2 regions of the Polaribacter sp. KT 15 genome follow, and region 1 is predicted to be linked to the other one. Evidence: riboswitches for the same ligand, from Rfam matches in the RefSeq annotation. Region 1 holds a riboswitch; the other holds the start of a gene.
The links. Region 1 has a riboswitch for thiamine pyrophosphate ahead of B5464_RS04680 (TonB-dependent receptor). Riboswitches for the same ligand answer to the same signal wherever they lie in the genome.
Positions count from the first base shown of each region.

Region 2: linked by a shared signal. The riboswitch ahead of thiS (sulfur carrier protein ThiS) and the one ahead of B5464_RS04680 (TonB-dependent receptor) in region 1 are both predicted to bind thiamine pyrophosphate.

Region 1 is NZ_LT670850.1:989,678-994,730, forward strand. Features, by position in the region: gene pnuC (nicotinamide riboside transporter PnuC) at 1-205, shown strand, start outside; gene B5464_RS04665 (AAA family ATPase) at 166-825, shown strand; gene arfB (alternative ribosome rescue aminoacyl-tRNA hydrolase ArfB) at 827-1,231, shown strand; gene B5464_RS04675 (BamA/TamA family outer membrane protein) at 1,239-2,438, opposite strand; TPP riboswitch at 2,599-2,691, shown strand; gene B5464_RS04680 (TonB-dependent receptor) at 2,825-5,053, shown strand, end outside.
Region 2 is NZ_LT670850.1:137,162-142,214, reverse strand. Features, by position in the region: gene B5464_RS00735 (hypothetical protein) at 1-116, opposite strand, end outside; gene B5464_RS00730 (cold-shock protein) at 384-836, shown strand; gene aroB (3-dehydroquinate synthase) at 910-1,968, opposite strand; gene B5464_RS00720 (proline dehydrogenase family protein) at 2,058-3,218, shown strand; gene B5464_RS00715 (LETM1 domain-containing protein) at 3,218-3,502, shown strand; TPP riboswitch at 3,548-3,642, shown strand; gene thiS (sulfur carrier protein ThiS) at 3,687-3,890, shown strand; gene thiC (phosphomethylpyrimidine synthase ThiC) at 3,909-5,053, shown strand, end outside.

The DNA of each region.
Region 1 (5,053 bases):
TTTCTTTGTAGGTATGTGGTTAATGGCGAAACGTAAAATAGAAAACTGGATTTTTTGGATTATTGGAGATTTAATTTCTGTACCTTTATATTTATACAAAGGATTTACCTTTACTAGTTTTCAATATTTCGGATTTACTTTTATTGCCATTTTTGGCTATTTAGCATGGAAAAAGAACTTAAACAAGAACCCATTAACATCGTAAAAGTTGTTTTATTTGGCCCTGAATCTACAGGAAAAACAACACTTTCTAGACAATTAGCACGCTATTACAATACAGTTTGGGCTCCGGAATTTGCACGCGAATATCTGCAAGATAAATGGAACAACGAGCGTAAAACTTGTGAGAAAGAAGATTTATTACCAATTGCAATTGGGCAAATGAAACTAGAAAATTCGTTAGCAAAAAAAGCAGATAAAATACTTATTTGTGATACAGATTTATTAGAAACAAAAGTATATTCAGAAGAATTTTATGGTGGTTTTGTAGATGATAAACTAAATGAAGCAGCTACTAAAAACCAATATGACTTATATCTTTTAACCTATATAGATACTCCTTGGGAAGAAGATGATTTACGTGACAGGCCAGAGGAAAGACTCGAAATGTTTAGAGCGTTTGAAAAGGCCTTAATAAAAAACAAAAGACCCTATCTTTTATTAAAAGGAGATAAAGAAACAAGATTAAAAAACGCTACAGAAGCTATCAATAAAATTATTGAAACGAAAGATAATTTACACTCATTTTCAGATTCATTATTAGATTTAGATATGCATTTTTTACATCAGAATTCTGCAGATTTCGGAAATTCTTTAGATTATTAAAATGAATTTAGAATTATTATTAAAAGAATTAAATTTTAAAGCAATTAGAAGTTCTGGTGCTGGTGGGCAACATGTTAATAAGACATCTTCTAAAATAGAATTAACTTTTAGTTTAGAAAATTCTTTTGCTTTTTCTGATGAAGAAAAAACTTTACTACAAAAAAACCTTTCATCAAAACTTACTAAAGAAAACACTTTAATACTCTTTTGCGAAGAAACTAGATCTCAGCACAGAAATAAAGAACTTGCTATCAAACGGTTTTTAGAATTAATTAAAAAGAATTTAATTGTCGCAAAAAAGCGAAAAAAGTCGAAACCTTCTAAAAGTGCCATCAAAAAAAGATTAGATTCTAAACAGAAAAACTCGGTAAAAAAAGCACTTAGAAAAAGACCTAAATTAGACTAAATACTGTTTAATAAGCTTCAGCAATATTTACGTAAAAATTACCATCTGTTTCGTTACCAGCACCATAATCAAATCTTATATTTAATTTCTCTTTTTTATCTAACATAAAACGAAGCCCTACACCATAATTTAACTTTAGATCGCCAATATTTAAATCAGTAGTTTTGTTAAACACATCTCCTGCACCAATAAAACCTACCAAACCAAATCTACTATCTTTAAACGTTTTTCTATATTCAATTTGTGCTGCTAATAAATTTTCTTCAATAAATCTTCCTTCTAAATAACCACGCATTATTTGTTCGTTTCCTAATAATGCCAACTCAGATAATGGCACATTTCCGTTCGCAAAATGACCAACTGCTTGTACAGCAATTACATCATTGTTAGATGCTGAAACTTTAAAATAATGACGTAAATCGAAACGTGTTAAATCAAAATCATGCGTTCCGCCCATAGATGTGTTGTAAAAACCTCTAGTTAACTCGAAATACCAACCTTTAGATGCATTTAAAATATTATCTCTACTATCATACAAAACTGCCAACTCAACACCTGTAGAAGTAGAACCATCATAACCTGTTGGTCTAGTTGCATCTAACAAACCATTTTCTTCAACTTTAGTTTTATAAACTTTGTTGTATCTAACTCCACCACCTAAAAATAAATATCTTGTAAACGCTCTTTTTAGCAAAATTGGTTCAATTAAAAATTGATAAGTATCATAAATTTCTTCATTAGATTCTGGTGTATCTGTACCAATTCCGTAGTAATATTTTGGATAATTTTGAAAACTCAAATTACCAGAAATCACCCATTCTTCTTGATTTGTAAAAATCTCGAATCCTGAATAAATAAAAAATTGATTATTTAAAGTGTACAACATAGAAACAGGCATATTAGACGTTCTTGTTTCATCTCCACTTCCTTTAAATTTAAACAAATATTTTGCACCAACACCAAACCCTAAACTAGTTTCTGGCGAATAACTAACAATTGGTGCTGTAATTATTTTTGATAAATACAAGGTAGAATCTTTAGCTACTTTATCTTTATTCGGATAAAATGTAAAATATTCTACAAATTTATCTAAACCGGTTTCTTTTTTAGATTCACCTTCCTGAGAATAAGCAGATAAAGTGAAGAGAAAAACAAAAAATAAATTAACTGTTATTTTATAAAGGTTGTTTGATGGATTATATTTCATGATTGATTGATATTTTATACAAATTTAGTGCTGATTTTTTATACACATTAACTCATATAAAATTTTACTTATCGGTAATGGTTGTTGAAAAACTTAACTAAAAGTTAAAATAAATCACTTTTTAGTTCCGCATTAAACTATTCTAGCTTAATTTTGCATTGTTCTCATAAAGGGGTGCTTTAAAAAGGCTGAGATCATACCCAAAGAACCTAGAACAGGTAATGCTGTTTAGGGATTTATAACAAAGTCATTAAGAAGTTTTAACTACAGTAGGTTTAAAAAAATAAAACACTATTACGTTGCAAACTCTTCTAAATGCCAAAACTAATTATTCAAAAATAGTCACAGAATAATTGCCTCTTTTTATTCGTTTTATATTATTTAAAATGAAAAAAATTACAATTTTTTTATTCTTATTAGTAAGTATACTTACAAATGCACAATCCTTTAAATTTTCTGGAACTGTAATAGACGAAAACGAAAACCCTTTACCAGGAGCATCTGTTTACATTAAAGAAATTAAAAAAGGAACATCAACAAATTTTAAAGGAAATTTTAGTTTGCAACTTAAAAAAGGTACTTATACAGTAGAAGTTTCTTTTATTGGTTACAAAACTATTTCGCAAAGAGTTTTACTTTCTAAAAACGAAGAGTATTTTATAAAACTTAAAACAGGTTCTATGGTTTTAGACGAAGTTTTAGTTGCTGCCGTAAGAGCAAATACCGATGCTCCGGTTACATTTTCTAACTTATCTAAAAAAGAAATTGCAAAACGTAATCTAGGTCAAGATATTCCTATTCTTTTAAACTACATGCCTTCTGTTGTTTCTTCATCAGATGCTGGTGCAGGTGTTGGTTACACATATATGAGCGTGCGTGGTTCTAACGGAGAAAGAATTAATGTAACCGTTAATGGTATACCTTATAACGATGCAGAAAGCCACGGTACTTTTTGGGTTAATTTAGGTGATTTTGCATCTTCAACTCAAAACTTACAATTGCAACGTGGTGTTGGTACTTCTACAAATGGTTCTGGTGCTTTTGGGGCAAGTTTAAATATTTTAACAGATGCTGCTCAAGAAGAAGCATCCGGAGAAATATCAAACTCTTTTGGCTCTTTTAACACAAGAAAACATACAGTAAAATTTAGTACAGGTAAAATTAACGATCATATAGAAATTGCAGGTCGTTTGTCTAATATTTCTTCTGATGGATATATCGACAGAGCATCATCAGACCTAAAATCTTACTTTTTACAAGGAAGTTATATTGATGATAATACCTTAATAAAAGCAATTACTTTCGGAGGGAAAGAAAAAACCTACCAAGCTTGGTACGGTACGCCTAAAGTAAGATTAGAAAATGACGCTCAAGGTATCGAAGATTATATTACAGATAACTTTTTAAGTGATAGCGAAGCAGAAAATTTAAGAAATTCTGATAGAAGATACAATTATTACACTTATGATAATGAGGTTGATAATTACGAGCAAAACCATTATCAATTGCACTGGAATGAGCAATTAAACGATAATTGGTCTACAAATTTAGCATTAAACTACACAAAAGGTTCTGGTTACTTCGAACAATATAAAGTAGAAGAAGATGCAGTAGATTTTAATAATTTAATTGTTGATGGTTCAGATGTTATTGTAAGACGTTGGTTACAAAATGACTTTTATGTTGCTAACTTTAATGCTAATTACAAAAATGAATCTTTAAATGTAATTTCTGGTGTTTCTTATTCAAATTATACCGGAGATCATTTCGGAGAAGTGATTTGGGGAGAAGATTTAGCACCAAACACAAATATTAGAGATCAGTATTATTTTTCTGATGCTAAAAAAACCGACTTTTCTGTTTTTGCTAAAGCAAACTTTAAAATTTCAGAAGATCTTTCTGGTTACTTAGATTTACAAGGTCGTTTTGTTAACTACCAAACAAATGGTATTACTTCTGATTTAGAAAACATTGCAGTAGATGCAAATTTTGATTTCTTTAATCCTAAAGTAGGACTAACATATAAAGTAAATCCTAATAATAGTTTATATACTTCTTTTGCTGTAGCTAATAGAGAGCCAAATAGAAATGATTTTGAAGGTGGTGTAAACACACACGAAACTTTAAATGATTTAGAATTTGGTTGGAGATTAAAAAGTGAATATGTAAAATTAAATACAAATGTGTACTACATGAATTATAAAAACCAGTTAGTATTAACTGGTGCTTTAGATGACGTAGGTGCACCTATTAGAGCTACTTCTGGAGACAGTTATAGATTAGGTTTAGAAATAGATGCAGATATTTATTTAAATGAATATTTCTCAATTAAACCAAATGCAGCTTTTAGTTCTAATAAGAATAAAAACTTTGTTGCCAAAATAGACGGTACTTTACAAAATTTAGGAAATACAGACATTTCATTTTCTCCGGACGTAGTTGTTGGAAATATGTTTATCTACAAACCATTAGAAAACCTACAAATTTCTTTCTTATCTAAATATGTTGGCAAACAATATATGAGTAACTTAGGTAGCAAAGTTTCTAATAGTGATATTATAGACAGTTATTTTACTTCAGATTTAAACTTTGTGTACGAAGTAAAACCTACTAAA
Region 2 (5,053 bases), 850 kb from region 1:
AATAAAACTTTGGTTTCTGTTTGTAGGTCTAAGTCTAAATCTGTATCATTATTAGAACAAGAAGTTAAACCAAGCGTAGTAGCACATACTAGTGCCATAATTTTAATAGATTTCATTCTGTTTATTTTTAGTTTTCAGGTATACATACGAAGTAAATTGATGTATGGTTTTTTAAAAATGATTTTTTCTGAAAAAAGTTAATTTTTAGCATATTGTTGGTAATCAGCAATTAAAAAGTATGTATTATTCCTTTAAATTTTGTACCTTTGTCGCTGTAAGACAGAATACAATTCCTTCATTATACTAGTTAGCCTTAATTAGATTTTCTTGTAACGTATTTTATCTTTCTAGAAATATTAATAAAAAAAACCTTTTGTATTTTAATGGCAAAATCGCAGCAAACATTTAGTAAAAGTGAAAAAGAAAAGAAACGTTTAAAAAAACGTCAGGATAAGATTAAAAAAATGGAAGCTAGAAAAGCTGCCAAAGAAGAAAATGGGTCTACAGGAATTCAATTTGCTTATGTAGATCATAATGGTAATTTAACAGATACTCCGCCAGATCCAGAATTAAAAGTAGAGTATGAATTAGAAGATATTCAAATTTCTGTAACTAAAAAAGAAGATTTACCAGAAGAAGATCCTGTAAGAAAAGGTAAAGTTTCTTTCTTTGATACTTCTAAAGGTTTCGGATTTATTATTGATACAGAAAATAACGAAAAGTATTTTACACACGTAAGTGGTTTGATAGATCAAATTGCAGAAAACGATAAAGTTTCTTTCGAATTAGAAAGAGGTATGCGTGGTATGAATGCAGTAAAAGTTAAGAAAGTATAATTTCATTTTTACAACATATAAAAAAAGCCTTTTCAATTGAAAAGGCTTTTTTTATATGTTGTAAAAGTTTATGTTAATTATTGTAAAACTCCATACTTTCTATAATTAAATCTACAGGTACTTTGCAATCAATTTTGTAATCTTCAAAATCATTTAAAAGCACAAAATTAACTTGTCCGTTTACATTTTTCTTATCGTGCTTTAATAATTCTAAAATTGCAGAAAAATCTTCTTTTAATAAATCAATTTTGTCGTAAATAGATAGTACAACATCTTTAACCTCTAAAACTTTTTCAGTAGGAAAACCTAAAAGTTTTTCAGACATATAACTTTCGCAAACCATACCAATTGCAATAGCTTCGCCATGAGTTAAGTTTTCTTTGTCTTCAGATTCTAAATAAAAAGATTCTATAGCGTGCCCTAGTGTATGACCAAAATTTAAAATTTTGCGTAAGTTTTGTTCTTTAGGATCTTGTAAAACAACTTCGTTTTTAATTTCTATAGATCTAAAAATTAAGTCTTTAATATCTAAGCCTTTGTTGTTTTTAATTTCATAAAACAGTTTACTATCATAAGTAATACCATATTTAATAATTTCTGCAGTACCAGATTTTATTTCTCTTTCTGTAACTGTTTCCAAATAATTGGTATCAACAATAACCATTTCTGGGTTTGCAAACAAACCAATTTGATTTTTTAAAACACCTAAATCCACACCAGTTTTACCACCAACAGAAGCATCTACCATAGAAAGTAAAGTTGTAGGGATATTAACAAAATCAATACCTCTTTTGTAACATGAAGCAACAAAACCACCTAAATCTGTAATAACGCCACCGCCTAGAGTAATTACCAAACTTTTTCTATCTCCGCCCAATTCTGTAATCGCGTTCCAAACGCCAGCACAGGTTTCTAAGTTTTTATTTATTTCACCAGATTCTATTTCGATAACTTCAATACGAATATCTGTTTTTAAATTTGGAATAAATTTAGGGTAACAACATTCAAAAGTATTTTCATCCGCTAAAATAAATAGCGTAGAGTAGTTTTTGTTAGAAATTAAGTTTGATAGTTCTTCGTATCCTTTTTCTTGAAAATGAACAGGATAACTTACGGCTTTTATAGATTTCATCATTTTAATATTGAATGTGCAAATTAAATAGAAATTATTGAATTATTTACAGTCTTAGACTATCTTTGTTCTAAATTAAAATCTAACGAATGAAATTTTTTGATAATACTGAAATTGCATTTTCATTAAAAACAGACTCAGAATTAGAAAGAGCATACTTTCTTTTTAAGATGATACAGAACCAACCAATGGTTAGAATAGGTACAGCTGTAACAAATTTCGCTTTAAAAGCACATTTACCTGTAGAGGGTTTAATTCGTTCTACAGTATTCGATCATTTTTGTGGTGGTGTAACAGAAGAAGACTGTTTACCAAACATAGAGAAATTGTATACAAAAGGAGTATCTTCTGTGTTAGATTATTCGGTAGAAGGTAAAGAAGGAGAAGAGGTTTTCGACTTAACTTTAAAGACTATTTTAAAGATTATTAATTTTGGTGAAGAAAAGAAATCGATTCCGTTTGCGGTTTTTAAACCTTCTGGTTTTGGTAGATTTGCTCTTTTTCAAAAAATTACAGAAAAACAAACCTTAACAGTAGAAGAAAAATCTGAATGGATTCGTGTAAAAGAGCGTTTTCATACTGTGTGTAAAGCAGCAGTAAAACAAGATGTACCTTTATTGATAGATGCCGAAGAAAGCTGGATGCAAGATGCAGCAGATGATTTAGTTGAAGAATTGATGGAAAACTACAATAAAGAAAAAGCAATTGTATTTAATACATTACAAATGTATAGACACGATCGTTTAGAGTATTTAAAAGGTTTATACGAAAGAGCTTATCAAAAAGATTTTCATATTGGTATGAAAGTAGTTCGTGGTGCTTACATGGAAAAGGAAAGAAGTAGAGCAGAAGAAAAAGGATATGAATCTCCTATTTGTGCAGATAAACAAGCAACAGATAAAAATTATGATGCTGCTATTTTATATATGATGGAACATAAAAAAATGGCTTTATTTGCAGGTACGCATAATGAAGAAAGTTCTTATTTACTTTTAAAATTAGCAGAACAATATAAAATAGAAAAAGATGATAAGCGCTTGTGGTTTGGTCAATTATATGGTATGAGCGATCATATTAGTTTTAACCTAGCAGATTTAGGTTATAATGTTGCTAAATATGTTCCTTTTGGTCCTGTTAGAGATGTAATGCCTTACTTAATTAGAAGAGCAGAAGAAAATACATCTGTAGCAGGACAAACAAGTAGAGAATTAAATTTGATTAAAGCAGAGCGAAAACGCAGAAAAATATAATGCAAACGATAGATGAAATAAAAATGTTGTTGCATCGAAACAAACTTAGATTGCACCAAGAACTGTTGCAAAGTAAAGAGGCAATGCATTTAATAAGAAAATCTACACATTCGACGTTAACAGAAGAAGAGAAGTTAAAAATAAAAGTGCAGTTATTAGATATTTGCAAAGCAATACCTGCTTTTACTGTTTTTATGCTTCCGGGTGGTGCATTATTATTACCCTTACTAATAAAATTAATACCAGACATTTTACCATCAGCATTTAGAGATGATGTAAAATAATTTTAAAAAAATATAATTTTAAAAAAATAAAAGATATATTTGTCTTGTAAACTTTAGGAGTAGCTATTAAATTAGTTTGAGAAACATCCTTAGAACCTGATTTGGTTAATACCAACGTAGGAAAAAGTTACCTAGATTTAGTTATATAACTACCTCTCTTTGGTTTACAGTAATATTTATACTTATGATTACTATAAATGTAAACCAAGAAAATCAACAATTTTCTGAAGAAATATCAATAGAAGAATTAATTTGTTTTTTGAAAATAAAAACAAACGGAATTGCTATTGCCGTTAATTCTAATGTTATAAAAAAAGAAAATTGGTCTTCTAATTTACTTCATAATAATGATAAAGTTTTAATCATAAAATCTACTCAAGGCGGATAAAACTTACAACTATAAAAAATGAAGAAAAAAGACACAGCACCAAGTAAAGGAATCACTAGAAATCCTTTTCCTAATTCAAAAAAAGTATATGTAAAAGGTAAACTGTATCCAAAAATTAAAGTAGCAATGCGCGAAATAGAATTAAGTGATACGGTAGATTCTATGACCAAGAAAAGAACAGCAAACGAGCCCGTTACTGTGTATGATACTTCGGGTCCGTATACAGATCCTACCAAAGAAATTAATATTCATAATGGTTTAGAAAGAATTAGAGAAGAGTGGGTCTTAGAAAGAAATGATGTTGAGCAGTTAGATTCTTTTTCTTCTAAATATTGTAACGAACGTTTAAATGATAAAAGTTTAGATCATTTACGTTTTAATCATTTACAAAAACCACTAAGAGCAAAAAAAGGGCAGAATGTTACACAATTACATTATGCTAAAAAAGGAATAATAACTCCAGAAATGGAATACATTGCAATTCGAGAAAACCAAAAAATAGATGAGATTACACGTTTGTCTAAACAACATCCAGGTCAAGATTTCGGTGCAAGTATTCCTGCAAAAATATCGCCAGAATTTGTTAGAGAAGAAGTGGCAAGAGGTAGAGCAGTAATTCCATCAAACATTAATCATCCAGAAGCAGAACCTATGATTTTAGGTCGTAATTTCTTGGTTAAAATTAATGCTAATATTGGTAATTCTGCTACTACTTCTTCTATAGAAGAAGAGGTAGAAAAGGCGGTTTGGGCTTGTCGTTGGGGTGCAGACAATATTATGGATTTATCTACCGGAAAAAATATTCATGAAACTAGAGAATGGATTATTAGAAACTCACCGGTTCCTGTTGGTACAGTGCCTATTTATCAAGCTTTAGAAAAAGTAAACGGAGTAGCAGAAGATTTAACTTGGGAGATTTTTAGAGATACATTAATAGAACAAGCAGAGCAAGGTGTAGATTATTTTACAATTCATGCCGGTGTGCGTTTACGTTATGTGCCAATGACAGCAAAAAGAATTACCGGTATTGTATCTCGTGGAGGTTCTATTATGGCAAAATGGTGTTTAGCACATCATAAAGAAAGTTTTTTATATACACATTTTGAAGAAATTTGTGAAATTATGAAAGCGTATGATGTTGCTTTTTCTTTAGGAGATGGTTT